DNA from 4 places in the Psychrobacter sp. CX16 genome. Region 4 is predicted to be linked to each of the others. Evidence: predicted binding sites of a transcription regulator. Region 4 holds the regulator's gene; each other region holds the start of a gene.
What was found. Region 4 encodes PhoB, which activates phosphate uptake and scavenging genes when phosphate is short. Its sites were predicted from a motif close to TGTCATNAANCTGTCATAA; they were not measured.
Positions count from the first base shown of each region.

Region 1 (3,217 bases), on a different contig from region 4:
GCATTTTTGTTAAATTGGTACCGACCGTTTGAATTACCTCTTTACCGATGAACCAAAGCCCTACTATTAAAGCCACACCAAATGTTATCATCGCCAAAGTTGGCACTGCCGCCTGTTGATTCATTGCTCCCGTTTTTAGGACATCTATAATAGCAGCAAAAGGACCGATAGCATTAGCAATATCGTTTGACCCATGACTAAAGGCAAATCCAGCCGCTGTAAACACCTGCATCCAGCTAAACAAAATGAACGTCGCTTTAGGCAAATTTTTATTATTATTCTCAAGAGACTTGGCATAGATGAATACTGCCATCCAAATAATGGCAGCAACCATACCCATAATCAAAAAGTTATTTAAAGTAGTGAGACCTAAATGTAGGTTTTTAAGTCCTTTAAATAAGAGCATTGAGCTAATAATTGCTCCCCCAAATGCCGCAACTAATGGCACCCATGTTTGTAATGCCTTGAACGCGTCTACTTCATAGCGCTCACGCTCAATTTGATAAATCTTTTTATAGTAGTCAGACTCTAAATCTTCTTCACTAATATTTTCCTCTTGATAGGCTTGCGCATCGCGCGCAAGAGAGCTGGTGTACGCCAGTTTTTGCATTTCAGTTAAGTTTTCAAAGGCGGTTTTATCCTGTTGTTTCACTAACTGCTTTTTTTCATGCAACCGCTTTAAAACTTCTGCCGCAGAATCGTTATAGCTTAGAATATATTTTTTGATCTGATAAAATAAAGCATAGGACACTGCCCCACCTAGCAAAGGTGACAACACCCATGACACGGCAATAAGCCCAATTTTATCCCATTTTACGGTTTGAACAGACCCATTGAACCCAGCTAAGGTAAATCCGAGTACCATGGAAGCACCCACTAAGCCACCAATAATGGCATGCGTGGTAGACACTGGCCAACCTTTCCTAGTCGCAATTAATAACCAAATTGCGGCCGCCAATAACGCTGACATCATCAAAAAAACAAACTGCATAGGCTCAATGGTCAACCCATTGAGATCAACAATCCCTTTACGAATGGTATCAGTGACCTCACCACCTGCAATGACTGCGCCACTGACCTCAAAAACGGCTGCCACCCCTAGTGCTTGGGGTATGGTTAATGTACCCGCACCTACCGATGTACCAAAAGAGTTTGCAACATCGTTACCACCGATATTGAATGCCATAAATACGCCAAACAAAGTGGCGGTTATAAATATGACAGGATAATTATTGGTATACTCTAATCCCCACCAGATAAAGTAGGCTGTGGTTACCGTCAATAATAAAGCGAATATGATATTAACCTTAGGTGAGCCTACCTCTACAATCTCATTGTCCTTAGCATCGGCTTTCATATAATTCCCCAATTCTAGTTTTTATTATTTGTGTTGAATTACTGACTCGATTTAACACGCTTCACTATGTCAAAGTCTTATTAAGTTTTAATGACATTTTATAGTTTAACTTCTTAATAAATGTTGATAGTTTCGAGAGAGGGTTTTTAAGGCTATGAGGCAGTAATACAGATGAGAGAGCGTATGATTTATTAAATCTTTTGAATGATAGTTTACGACAATAAAAAAGGACCGCATAGTTGCGGTCCTTATTAAAGAAATCTTATTAATTAAATATCAATAAATTGCTTATTGAATGATACTTTTTTGGTTTAATAGCCTTAGAACACTCGGTTTAATCCATTAAGAGCTGCTACACGGTAAGCTTCTGCCATCGTTGGGTAGTTAAAGGTAGTATTTACAAAGTATTCCAACGTGTTATTAGACTTCATAACCGCTTGTCCAATATGAATAATCTCTGACGCATGGTTACCATAACAATGGATACCTAGAATTTCTAACGTCTCACGGTGGAATAATATTTTTAATACCCCAGTACGCTCACCGATAATTTGAGCACGCGCTAGATGCTTAAAGAATGCCTGACCAACTTCATAAGGTACTTTCTCATCGGTTAACTCTTGCTCAGTCTTGCCAATACTAGAGATTTCAGGAATGGTATAAATACCAGTTGGTACGCTAGATACCGGTTCAGCATCTTCATCGCCTACCATAAAGGCAGCGGCACAGCGGCCTTGGTCATAAGCAGCAGATGCAAGCGATGGCCAACCAATCACATCACCAGCAGCATAAATATTATCAACTTCTGTACGATAAGTATCATCAACTTTTAACTGACCACGGTTATTGGCTTTTAGACCAATGGCATCTAAGTTCAAGCTTTCTGTATTACCTGAACGGCCGTTTGACCAAAGAATAGCGTCTGATTTGATGCGTTTACCGCTCTTTAAATGTAGAACCACATAATCATCAAAAGTCTCTAGCTTCTCGATTTCTTCATTATGACGAACCAACACACCAAACTGTCTAAAGTCGTGCGCTAGAGCATCACTAATCTCTTTGTCCAGATAGCTTAAGAGCTCATCATGGTTGTTAATCAGATCAACTTTGTAGCCAAGACCGGTGAAGATTGACGCATATTCACAGCCAATCACGCCAGCACCATAAATGATGATTTTTTTGACCACATAATCCATCTGAAGGATTTTGTCAGAATCAAACACCCGTGGGTGATCAAAGTCTAATAAGTCTGGGTGATATGGGCGGCTACCAACGGTGATAATCGCCTTATTAAAAGTGATTGTCTCGTAGCCCATCCCATCGCCCAATTCAATATTAAGCGTGTGTTTGTCGACGAAGCTTGCCCAACCGTGACGCACTTCGATTTGGTTACGCTCATAAAAACGGGTATGGGTTTCAACTTGACTACGCACCACTTTACGGGCTTTGGTCAATACTTTATTCAGCGGTACTTGGTAATAATCAAGACCTTGTGAAAATAAAGGGTCACGGCGATAGTTAATTAAGTTGAATACCGACTGACGCAGTGCTTTACTTGGAATGGTACCCACATGCGCCGAGTTACCACCGACTTGGGTACGCGGATCAACCACAACCACTTTTTTACCAGATTTAGCAAGCTTCATCGCTGCGGCTTCACCGGCAGGACCGGCACCAATCACGACCGCATCATATTCAAAGTCATGCTTGTCGTTTTTGATGCGTTCAGAATCGCGTGTAAAACCTGAATTGATACGAATACGATCGTTATCAAGCGGACTAATAAGATTAGGATGAAATAGATTATCGCCTAAAGAACCTTTACTACCGACTTTTGCTTTCGTCGCCTCTGGCGTTGTA
Region 1 covers NZ_JBXYJF010000037.1:4,455-7,671, forward strand. The annotation lists gene AC2SLM_RS11585 (inorganic phosphate transporter) at 1-1,357, opposite strand, end outside; gene sthA (Si-specific NAD(P)(+) transhydrogenase) at 1,678-3,217, opposite strand, start outside.
Region 1: AC2SLM_RS11585 (inorganic phosphate transporter) is a predicted target of PhoB. The motif match lies at 1,435-1,453, and genes of this name have one in related genera.

Region 2 (3,217 bases), on a different contig from region 4:
GAAATAGAAGATTTCACCGGTCATCTTATCGAGCGTCAGCCCATCTAAATAGACACCAAACTTAAAAGCTTCAAAATGCTCACTGGCTTTGGCATTCAAGCTTGGCTCTAAAAAGTTAACGCTGTCATAACCAAGATAACCAACGAGTCCGCCAGTCTGCTCACGGGCAATAACATGCTGAGGGGTAATGGTGCGTAGTAGTTGATACGGATTATCGGTTGTATAGTCAGTTACCTCACCGTTTTTATTATCAGTAATACGTAGGGTGTTACGATCAGGAGCGGCTACCGTCATTATTGGCGAGAAGCCAATCGCATGATGACGTGCCATATGACCTTCTGCGCCCAATGACTCAAGCAAATAACAGGTATCAAACTCGGCTTCAATACGCTTAAACAGCTCAAAGAAGTCAATATCTTGGGTAAGCTTGATGCGTATGGGTTTACTTGGAATATTAATAGGATTAGGATGAGGCTGATTAGAAGTCGCTGTACTCATAAAGAATGTCCAAAATAGTGGCTAAAGTATTTAAATTTAAGGGTTAACCTATTAATTGTTATTAGGTGCCTTTTGCATCGGGTTTGCTCTGACGGTGCGTGGCCAATAACTTATAAATGGCATTATTATCTTGCTGCTGTAAGGCTTTAGCGCCTCTTGAAACGGTAGCAATACCAACCCCTAATTGCTGTGAGATAGCGCGCTGGGTGATGCCTTGCTCTAATAAATCAAAGATACGAATACGATTAGCAATGTCTTGTTGCTCTTTGTCCGTCAGTAGCGCAGACAATACAGCATCAATCTCCTCATCTTGTGTAAGCTGAGATAAATGGGTCAGTAGGCTTTGATACGCTAAATTATGGGTTGTCATAATAAATCACTGTCTGTTAAATTTAATGGACGATAGGTATCTCTCGTCGATATGTTTCAGTATTCTAGTACAGTAGTACGATAATGTAAACCTTAAATATCATAAATAGCTGATATATAGATGGCATATAGGTGCCATAAAAAAGGCAACCGTATTGGCTGCCTCAATGTTATTAATCCGTCTATACAGAGCATGCAGCCTATCTACTTATTTTACGCAGCTTGGATCGAAGTCTTCATTGATTAAGATAGTGCGGCTGATACGACCTTGCTCATCTTTTTCATAATCGATGATAACCGGACGCCCTAAATCAGAGTCACAATTGGGTACCAAGACTTTCGGCGTCACATAGCGCATGCTGACGATATGAGCATCGTCAGGGATGCTAGCTGCGTTTTTAAACCAGCTTTTGTTTAAGCTATCAGAAGATTCGCCATAGAAGTCATCTCCATAGGCGAATAACTCATTACTTTGTGCCAAAAAGCAGCGGTTTGTTTGGTCCAATGACGATAACGGCTTAGGAGTGCGCTCATATAGATTGACCCACGTATTGTCTAACCCATATTTCTGGCCTTGTGCGGTAAGCTTGGTTAAATCGCAGCTGCCAGCCTGAAATGCAGCACTGATGTCTTTAATTTCTGTAGCACTAAACGCTTTCGGCTTACTCGGTGCGGCTTTTATTGTGGTGGATGAGGTAGAGGCGGGCGTGTTAATAGCGCCTTCAGATGGGGTGTTTGGCGTGGTGGCGCAGCCTGTCATTGCCAATAATAGCGGAGCATAACTGAGATAGTGCAAAGCATTAGGATAGTTCATGGATGATTCTCAACAACAGATTTAAACAGATACAGTCTGCGAACGACTAGACAATAAAATGGCATAATTATACTCAATAGCAGACTTTTTTGTGATTTATTAAAGGCGCTTTGGTTATAAAGCTTCTATATTTACATGTTATGATGAATTTTTGTTGCCTTTTATATTTATATTAATGAGTTGTCTTATGAAAAAGCAGGTTCTCGTTTCCGCTCTTACATGTTTATGCGCTTCACTTACCCATGCTGAGCCCAATTTATATGGCCGAATTTTTATGATTGCGGATTATAGCGACAATGAATTTGACAGTAATAATGACCGTCAATTAGGTAATGTACGCGGTGATGTCGACCAAGATAACTTTGAAATCAGCTCACATAAATCGGTTATTGGCTTAGAGGGCTCTGAACCAATGACTGCGACAACCGATGTGGTGTATAAGCTTGAGTATCAAGTCGATGTGGATGGTGACAGTGATACACTAGAGCATCGCACCACCTATCTGGGTTTAAGTAATAAAAACTATGGTGATGTCTTGGTGGGCCGTTATTTCTCGCCAGTGGATCAGATTAATAATGTAAGTGTAACCCAAGGTTATTGGGATAATCTAGGTACTACTGCATTACCGAGTGATAGTCGCCGGGTTGAAGCGCTGAATATGATAGATGCACCGCCTCGTGTGTCAAACTCAGTGACGTGGATGTCGCCTGAGTATGACAATCTACCGCTTAAATTTGTGGCTATGTATGTAGCCAATGAGACCTTCGATGACGAAGGCGGTAATGAGGGTTACGGGGGTGCGATTACCTTTGATCAAGGTAAAGGATTAAAGGCCAGTATCGGTTATGATAAAGATATTGAGCTTGCAGGCGACTTGGTACGCGGCACGGTTACTTATGACTTGAGTAAGATGACAAAGTTGCCAGTGACTTTGGGCGCTTTATATCAGCAAGCAGATTATGATAACCACTCGAAAAAAGAGAAGGGCTATGTGCTAAGCGCTAATATGGATGTCAATCGCTTCTCGCGACCGGCGACCGTCTATGTACAATACAACAACAGCTCAAACTTAGATGGTGTGGATAATGCCGACTCTGAGCAGGTTGTAGTCGGTGGTACTTACAATATCCGCAAAAATATCGTTGCTCACGCTTATGCCGGTTACAACAGCGCTGATGATGTGACAGGCGTGGTAGATATCACTCAAGATGCCAATGGTAATGAGCGGTTTATAACTGCCAACGGTGATACAGAGGTGCTAGCCATTGGCGCTGGCTTGCAGTACTTTTTCTAAAAGCAGCACACAGTATAAGTAATATAAAATAAGCAATATAAAAAAAGCACTTAGAGTTCTAAGTGCCTTTTTTGTTGTCAATGTCCCGTCCTAAAATAAGTTTACGAAAAGGAAGCTTATAAATGGACAAAGCAGAAAGATCAAGGGTTAAACGAACACAGAAAGATTACACACTCGGCTTTAAATTAGCTATTGTAGAGCAAGTAGAAAAAGGCGACATGACCTACAAACAAGCCCAAAAG
Region 2 covers NZ_JBXYJF010000033.1:31,836-35,052, forward strand. The annotation lists gene AC2SLM_RS11095 (anthranilate synthase component I family protein) at 1-498, opposite strand, end outside; gene AC2SLM_RS11100 (Trp family transcriptional regulator) at 560-868, opposite strand; gene AC2SLM_RS11105 (hypothetical protein) at 1,076-1,681, opposite strand; gene AC2SLM_RS11110 (porin) at 1,869-2,975, shown strand; partial or broken gene AC2SLM_RS11115 (helix-turn-helix domain-containing protein) at 3,098-3,217, shown strand, end outside.
Region 2: AC2SLM_RS11110 (porin) is a predicted target of PhoB. The motif match lies at 1,730-1,748, and genes of this name have one in related genera.

Region 3 (3,217 bases), on a different contig from region 4:
GTATTCCATTTCAGGAGTAATAATACCTTGGCGTGCATAATGCATTTGGGTAACGTTGTTACCTGCTTTGGCACGACGTGGCTTGTCGATATGAGCAAAGCGAATATTAGCAGTTTTGATGTCACGCGCACGCTCATTACCGTAGTTGCTTGATAGGCCGTCTAGAATTTCAGTATCACCACGTTCTTCAATCCACTTTTCACGCAGTTTTGGCAAGCCTTTAGTCAAATCGATATTAACATTGGGGTCGGTATACACGCCCGAGGTGTCATAGACATAAAAAGGCGGGTTCTTTTCGCCATTTTCGAGACCAAAACCGCCAGTTGGGGTATCGGTTAGAGTAATTTCACGCATCGGCACTTGGATATCAGGACGTGAGCCTTCGATATATACTTTGCGTGAGGCGGGCAGGCTACGCGTTAAGTCGCGGGCTTCTTCGTCAAAGCGCTCGTCTTTGGCGTTGCGGTGAGCGGGGGTTTTGATGCTATTTTCTGCATTACTCATGGGAATTTCCTTATTTTTTGCTAATGGCAATTGCCATGTTGGCTTCTAGAATAAAAGGCTAAAAAACCGGAGGTAAAAATAAAGACTCGGTAAGTGCAGATTTTGTCGTTTTGACAGTACCCTATTTGTTTATAAATAAACCCTGTATCAGCAGACGGTAGCTTGAGATGTCTCTTTAAATATTATGCGCTTATATATTGATAAATAAGCATGCTAATTTTAAAGGATTAACATAAGCGTGAGTCTGGCTCTAAAGAGTCATGATAATGAACAGGTCTTTATAAAGGATAGGGGAGTTGCAATGACTTTCCTACGGCGGTATTAACCGCATCAGGTTCAACGGGTGATGTCTCAGCAAACGCTTTGTCCAATAATAGCAACTAAACTATTAGCGAACAGATGGCCTGCACCCCGAGTCTTAATGATTTTGATAATACAGATATCTTATCAAACTTTGAGTCCAATAACAGTCTTCAATTGCATTTAAATCTTATATGCCATTTCCTTTATAACACAAAAAAAGCCAATGGATTAATCCATTGGCTTTTTGCACATAATAATGTCAGTAAGGCTTACTGTTTACGGTACTTGCCGTCGCCTCTACTCAGTACTTCGACGTCCACTTTACATAAGTTGCAGTTTAGCGACTGGTTTGCTTTTTTAGATAAATCAATAATACGACCTGGGGTGAATGGACCACGGTCAGTAATTTTAACCACAACCGATTTGTTGTTCTTAAGATTGGTTACTTTTACTTTAGAACCGAAAGGCAGTGATTTATGAGCGGCTGTCATGGCGTACATATTATAAATGGCGCCTGATGCCGTTCTTTTACCATGGAACCCTGGACCATACCACGAGGCGAGGCCAGCGTTGGCAGGTACTGTTAATAACATAGTTAACAGCAGAGCAAATGGCATAAAAAGTTTTTTCATAGGTTGTACCTGTTTTTTCATTAATGGTTGGGACACATTGTTACAATAGAATCTTGGCGTTACCGTTAATCTTAGGCTGTTAGTCCTAAGTATTACTCTATTAAGAGCCCTGACGGGTAGCAAAATTAAATTGTCTGCACCAAAACATTGAATGCGTAGTGTACAGGACTACGGTTTAGTTTACCTTGCTAATAGGTAAAGTCAATGTAAAGAATACTTAATGGTGAGATAGATAGCTCTGTGGGAGTCGTGTTAAAGCATACGCAATGTAAGTTTTTAAAAAGATTGCTTTCTAAAAGTTACTATTTTTTACAATAAATAATTATTTCATCAAACTGTCATACTTAGAGGGCAAAATGTGCTCAATCCGATAGAGGAGCTGATAAAAGGATTCATCATTATGTGGCAACTCTATTTTTACCTACCTATATAAAAATATTTATCAATGACTCTTTAGGAGAGAATATGCGTTATTCACTATTAGCCGTAGCAGTAGCAAGTGTTTTAAGTTTAGCCGCTTGTGACAAGAAAACGGACGACACCGCTACAAATGGTGAGACAGCCACCACTACTGAAGGCACAACCGCTTCTGAATCAACCAATTCAACTGCTGGTAGTGCTGATAGCTACACAGACATTGAAGGCGTTGAAATGAACATCAGTGGTGCCGGTGCATCTTTCCCAGCACCTATCTATCAAAAATGGTCTGCTGACTTCCAAAACGCTACCAAAGGTCAAGTCAACTATAACTCTATCGGTTCTTCAGGTGGCGTTAAGCAGATTAAAGCAAACACAGTTGATTTCGGTGCATCAGATAAGCCGCTTAAGCCAGAAGAGCTAGCAGAAGCCGGTCTTATCCAGTTCCCAACCGTTATCGGCGGCGTTGTACCTATCGTTAATATCGAAGGTATTGAGCCTGGTGAATTGGTATTAAGCGGCGAAGTATTGGCTGATATCTACCTAGGTAAAATCACTAAGTGGAACGATCCAGCAATCACTGCATTAAACGAAGGCGTTGAGCTTCCTGATGCCAATATCACTACGGTTCACCGTTCTGACGGTTCTGGTACTACGTTTAACTTCACTTATTATCTAAATGAAGTATCAAGCGACTGGGCTAACATCGGCGTTGATAAAAGCGTTGAATGGCCAACTGACCAAACCGGTACTGGCGTTGGTGGTAAAGGTAACGAAGGCGTTGCTGGTATGGTAACTCAAGCACCTAACTCAATCGGTTATGTTGAGTATGCTTACGCTAAGCAGAACAACATGTCTCATACCGCTATGATTAACGCTGCGGGTAACAAAGTTGAGCCATCTGCTGAATCATTCGCCGCCTCTGGTAACGTTGATTGGTCAAAAGCGGAAGGCTTCTACAAAGTTATCGCAAACTCAGATACTGCCGATGCATGGCCTATCGCTGCAGCAACCTTCATCTTAGTACACAAACAGCCTAAGAACCCTGAAAAAGTTGCTGGTGTATTGAACTTCTTTAACTGGGCATATAACGAAGGTGATCAAGCGGCATTAGACCTTGATTATGTTCCATTCCCAGACGAAGCCGTTGCTCTATTCAAAGAAGAGTGGAAGCAAGTAGTTGGTGCTGACGGTCAGCCAGTATATACCCCTAAATAACAGTCATTAACTTGTCACTGTTAATGAACGTTAAAACAATTGGCAAGTAAATGACAATTCATTTACTTGCCTTTTACTAATTATATTTCGATTTATAAATTTTAAGAAAGTTAAATTTCTACTCATGTTGGGGTTACCATGTC
Region 3 covers NZ_JBXYJF010000025.1:21,447-24,663, reverse strand. The annotation lists gene thiC (phosphomethylpyrimidine synthase ThiC) at 1-504, opposite strand, end outside; TPP riboswitch at 795-928, opposite strand; gene AC2SLM_RS09720 (septal ring lytic transglycosylase RlpA family protein) at 1,077-1,439, opposite strand; gene pstS (phosphate ABC transporter substrate-binding protein PstS) at 1,905-3,074, shown strand; gene pstC (phosphate ABC transporter permease subunit PstC) at 3,213-3,217, shown strand, end outside.
Region 3: pstS (phosphate ABC transporter substrate-binding protein PstS) is a predicted target of PhoB. The motif match lies at 1,765-1,783, and genes of this name have one in related genera.

Region 4 (3,217 bases):
TACTGAGAATAAACAGCCGCCTTTTACATCTTGCCATGAAATACTAACCTCACCACCTTTAGGTGTGTATTTAATAGCATTGGTAACCAGATTTAATAAGGCACTGTTTAGATATATCTCAGAGCCATAGACATCTCGCTGCGAATCAATATGCAAATCAATAACATGACCATACTCTTTGTTATATGCCTGAGCATCATCAAAAATACTGGTCAATAATCTTGGCATATCAATACGTTCTTCTTTAATACGCTCTTCATTCTCAAGACGAGACAGCAGAAGCAGATCATTAATAATATGATTCATCCGTCCTGTTTGCTGCATCATTAAATTAAAACCACGGCGCCATTTAGGGTCTAAATCGGGCTGATCTGAGAAGGTCTCGATATAACCCATGAGTACTGTCAGAGGTGTGCGCAGCTCATGCGACACATTACCCACGAAGTCTTTGCGCATCTGTTCAAGATGCTGTAGACGGGTGACATCATAAATAATCAGCAGCTTTTCAGTACCAAAGTGAGTTACCTCACATTGCAAAAACCGCTCATAATTACGCCATGAGCGTAGACGCACTCCCTCATTAGGCGAGCTTGCAGTCACGTAATATTCTTGGAATTGCGGCACATCGATTAAATCTAAAATACTACGACCCTGATCTTCTGAGCGCAAATCTAATAAGGTCTCTGCTGCTTGGTTCCACCACTCAAGACCATCATTTTCATCCAGTAAAATAACCGCATCTTGTAGCGCCAATAATGAGCTGCGTATCTTCTTAATCAGCCCCATCATTTTCTGATGCGTCATTTGCTCTTGCTTTTTACTCTCATATAGCTGATTGGCCATAAAGGTCAAGCTACCTGAGAAATCAGGGGGCGGCAAGGTTAACGAGCGACTCATCCAATTGTAAAACTGCTGTACCGCATACAGTCGCCAAACGTAATACAGCACTAGTCCGACAACGATACCCCACGGCAGCGAGCCCATATAAACGCCTAATGCTGCGCCGCCAACCACTAAAGTAATAAGCCATTTAAAATCTGACCAAAATAAAGTTGTGCCGTGTTTGACACTGTCTTCACGTCTTTTTTGGTTGGCCGCTCTATTTTCTTTTGGCATTAAACTGGGCGCGTTCGTAGCGCCCTCCTCAGATGACTGATCTTCTATTACAGGTGGCTCAGCCAGATTAATACTGCTGTCATTTTCTATATCATTAATCTGCTTTTTGGGGTCTTTCGACGGTGTCATGACACTCTCAAATGTATATTTTCTAATAAGACACTACTTTAATACGGTCATGATAGGTTATCAACAATTTGGGTAATAAATGATTAGCCATGTATTTGCGTCGAGAAGCGATAGCCGGTGCCGCGTACAGTTTGGATAAAACCTGCATAATTATACGGCTCTAACACTTTACGCAGCCGGCGGATATGCACGTCAATGGTACGGTCTTCCACATACACATTACCGCCCCACACTTGGTCCAATAACTGTGTGCGAGTATAAGCACGTTCTGGGTGACTCATAAAAAAAGCCAACAAACGGTATTCTGTCGGACCAATCTCCACAGGTATACCGTCGGCTGAAAGACGTTGGCTCACTGGATCAAGACTTAGGCCCTCAGCTTCAATCGGCTTCTCTCCTGACAGAGCGCTACTACGGCGTAAAACTGCTTTAATACGCGAGACCAATTCACGGGTTGAAAACGGCTTAGTGATATAGTCATCTGCACCCGCATCAAGGCCTTGCACCTTATTGTCTTCTTCACCTCTGGCAGTGAGCATAATGATAGGAATTTCAGACAACAACTCATCTTTTTTTAGACGGCGGCATAAGTCGATACCAGACTGATTACCCGGTAACATCCAATCTAACAAAATCATAGCCGGTCTGTGGTCAACCACATGATTGTGCGCCTCGTTGACATCTTCGGCTTGCAAGCATTCATAACCAGCCATCTCAAGCGTAGTCACGATCATCTCGCGTATGGCAGGCTCATCTTCTACAACTAATATGGTTTCCGTATTCATCTGATTACTGTCCTATAATTTCACGTACTGCTTTTCAGCACTAATATATGCGTCATTACCTATAAATATGACCGTTATATTACAACGTACAATTATGACAGCTAGATGACAAATAGTGAATATTATAGTCTAAAGCGTAACCAGTCCCTATTAACAAGCAAGGGCTTGTACTTGTTAGCAGTCTCATAGCTTCATTTCATCTAAGCTACTTAGCCTATTTTGATAATCTAATTAATTTCTAAAATAAAGTTTAAAGGCCCATCATTATCGGCTTTGACCAGCATATTGGCACCGAACTCCCCTGAGGCCACGTTATCGTATTGCGCCTTTGCATAGTCGATCAATTGCTCAAACAGCTCATTTGCTTGAGCCGGTGGCATCGCACCGCCAAAGTCTGGACGACGACCTTTGTCCGTTTTTGCCATTAGTGTAAATTGGGATACCAACAGTAAGCCGCCTTGTACTTGCTGAATATTCTTATCAAGCTTGCCTGCCTCATTATCAAAGATACGGTACGTGAGAATCTTATCTATCATCTTTTGCGCACTTTGCAAATTATCCTCATGCCCAATACCAATATAAGCCAAAATACCGTGCTCAATCTCGCCGACTATTTGGCTGTCTACTGTCACGCTGGCTTGTGTTACTCGTTGAATCAAAGCTTTCATATTTATTTATTCCTAAACCGGCGGTCATTTTTCTAAACTTATGTTCTATCTAAACGTGCTTATTGGCCATTATGATAAACTAGCCTTATCACTAATTTCTTATAACAACTATATCTTACATTTAACGTTTAGCTTACTTTTAAAATTAGGTTCGTATTTCGTTAAAGACTACTTTATTATTTAAATCAGTCAATAAAACACACTACTTTCCTCATCATTATCGGTATTTATTATGAAAAACATGATTAAAGATTCCATAAAAAAGCAAACTCAAAAAGTATTAACCCGTGACGGACTGTTTACCACGTTACAACATATCGTACCCCAGCAAAAATTAAGCGAAACAGCAGGTAAATTGGCGGCCAGTAAAAACCCTGTAGTTAAACGAGCCTTTGTGCATGGTTTCGCCAAAGCTTACGGCATTACACTAGATGAATACGCTCGCAAAAACTTAAGTGATTTTAGCAGCTTTAATGACTTTTTTACCCGAGAGCTTGATGACAATGCGCGTCCGATTGA
Region 4 covers NZ_JBXYJF010000016.1:32,672-35,888, forward strand. The annotation lists gene phoR (phosphate regulon sensor histidine kinase PhoR) at 1-1,245, opposite strand, end outside; gene phoB (phosphate regulon transcriptional regulator PhoB) at 1,329-2,030, opposite strand; gene dtd (D-aminoacyl-tRNA deacylase) at 2,258-2,698, opposite strand; gene asd (archaetidylserine decarboxylase) at 2,940-3,217, shown strand, end outside.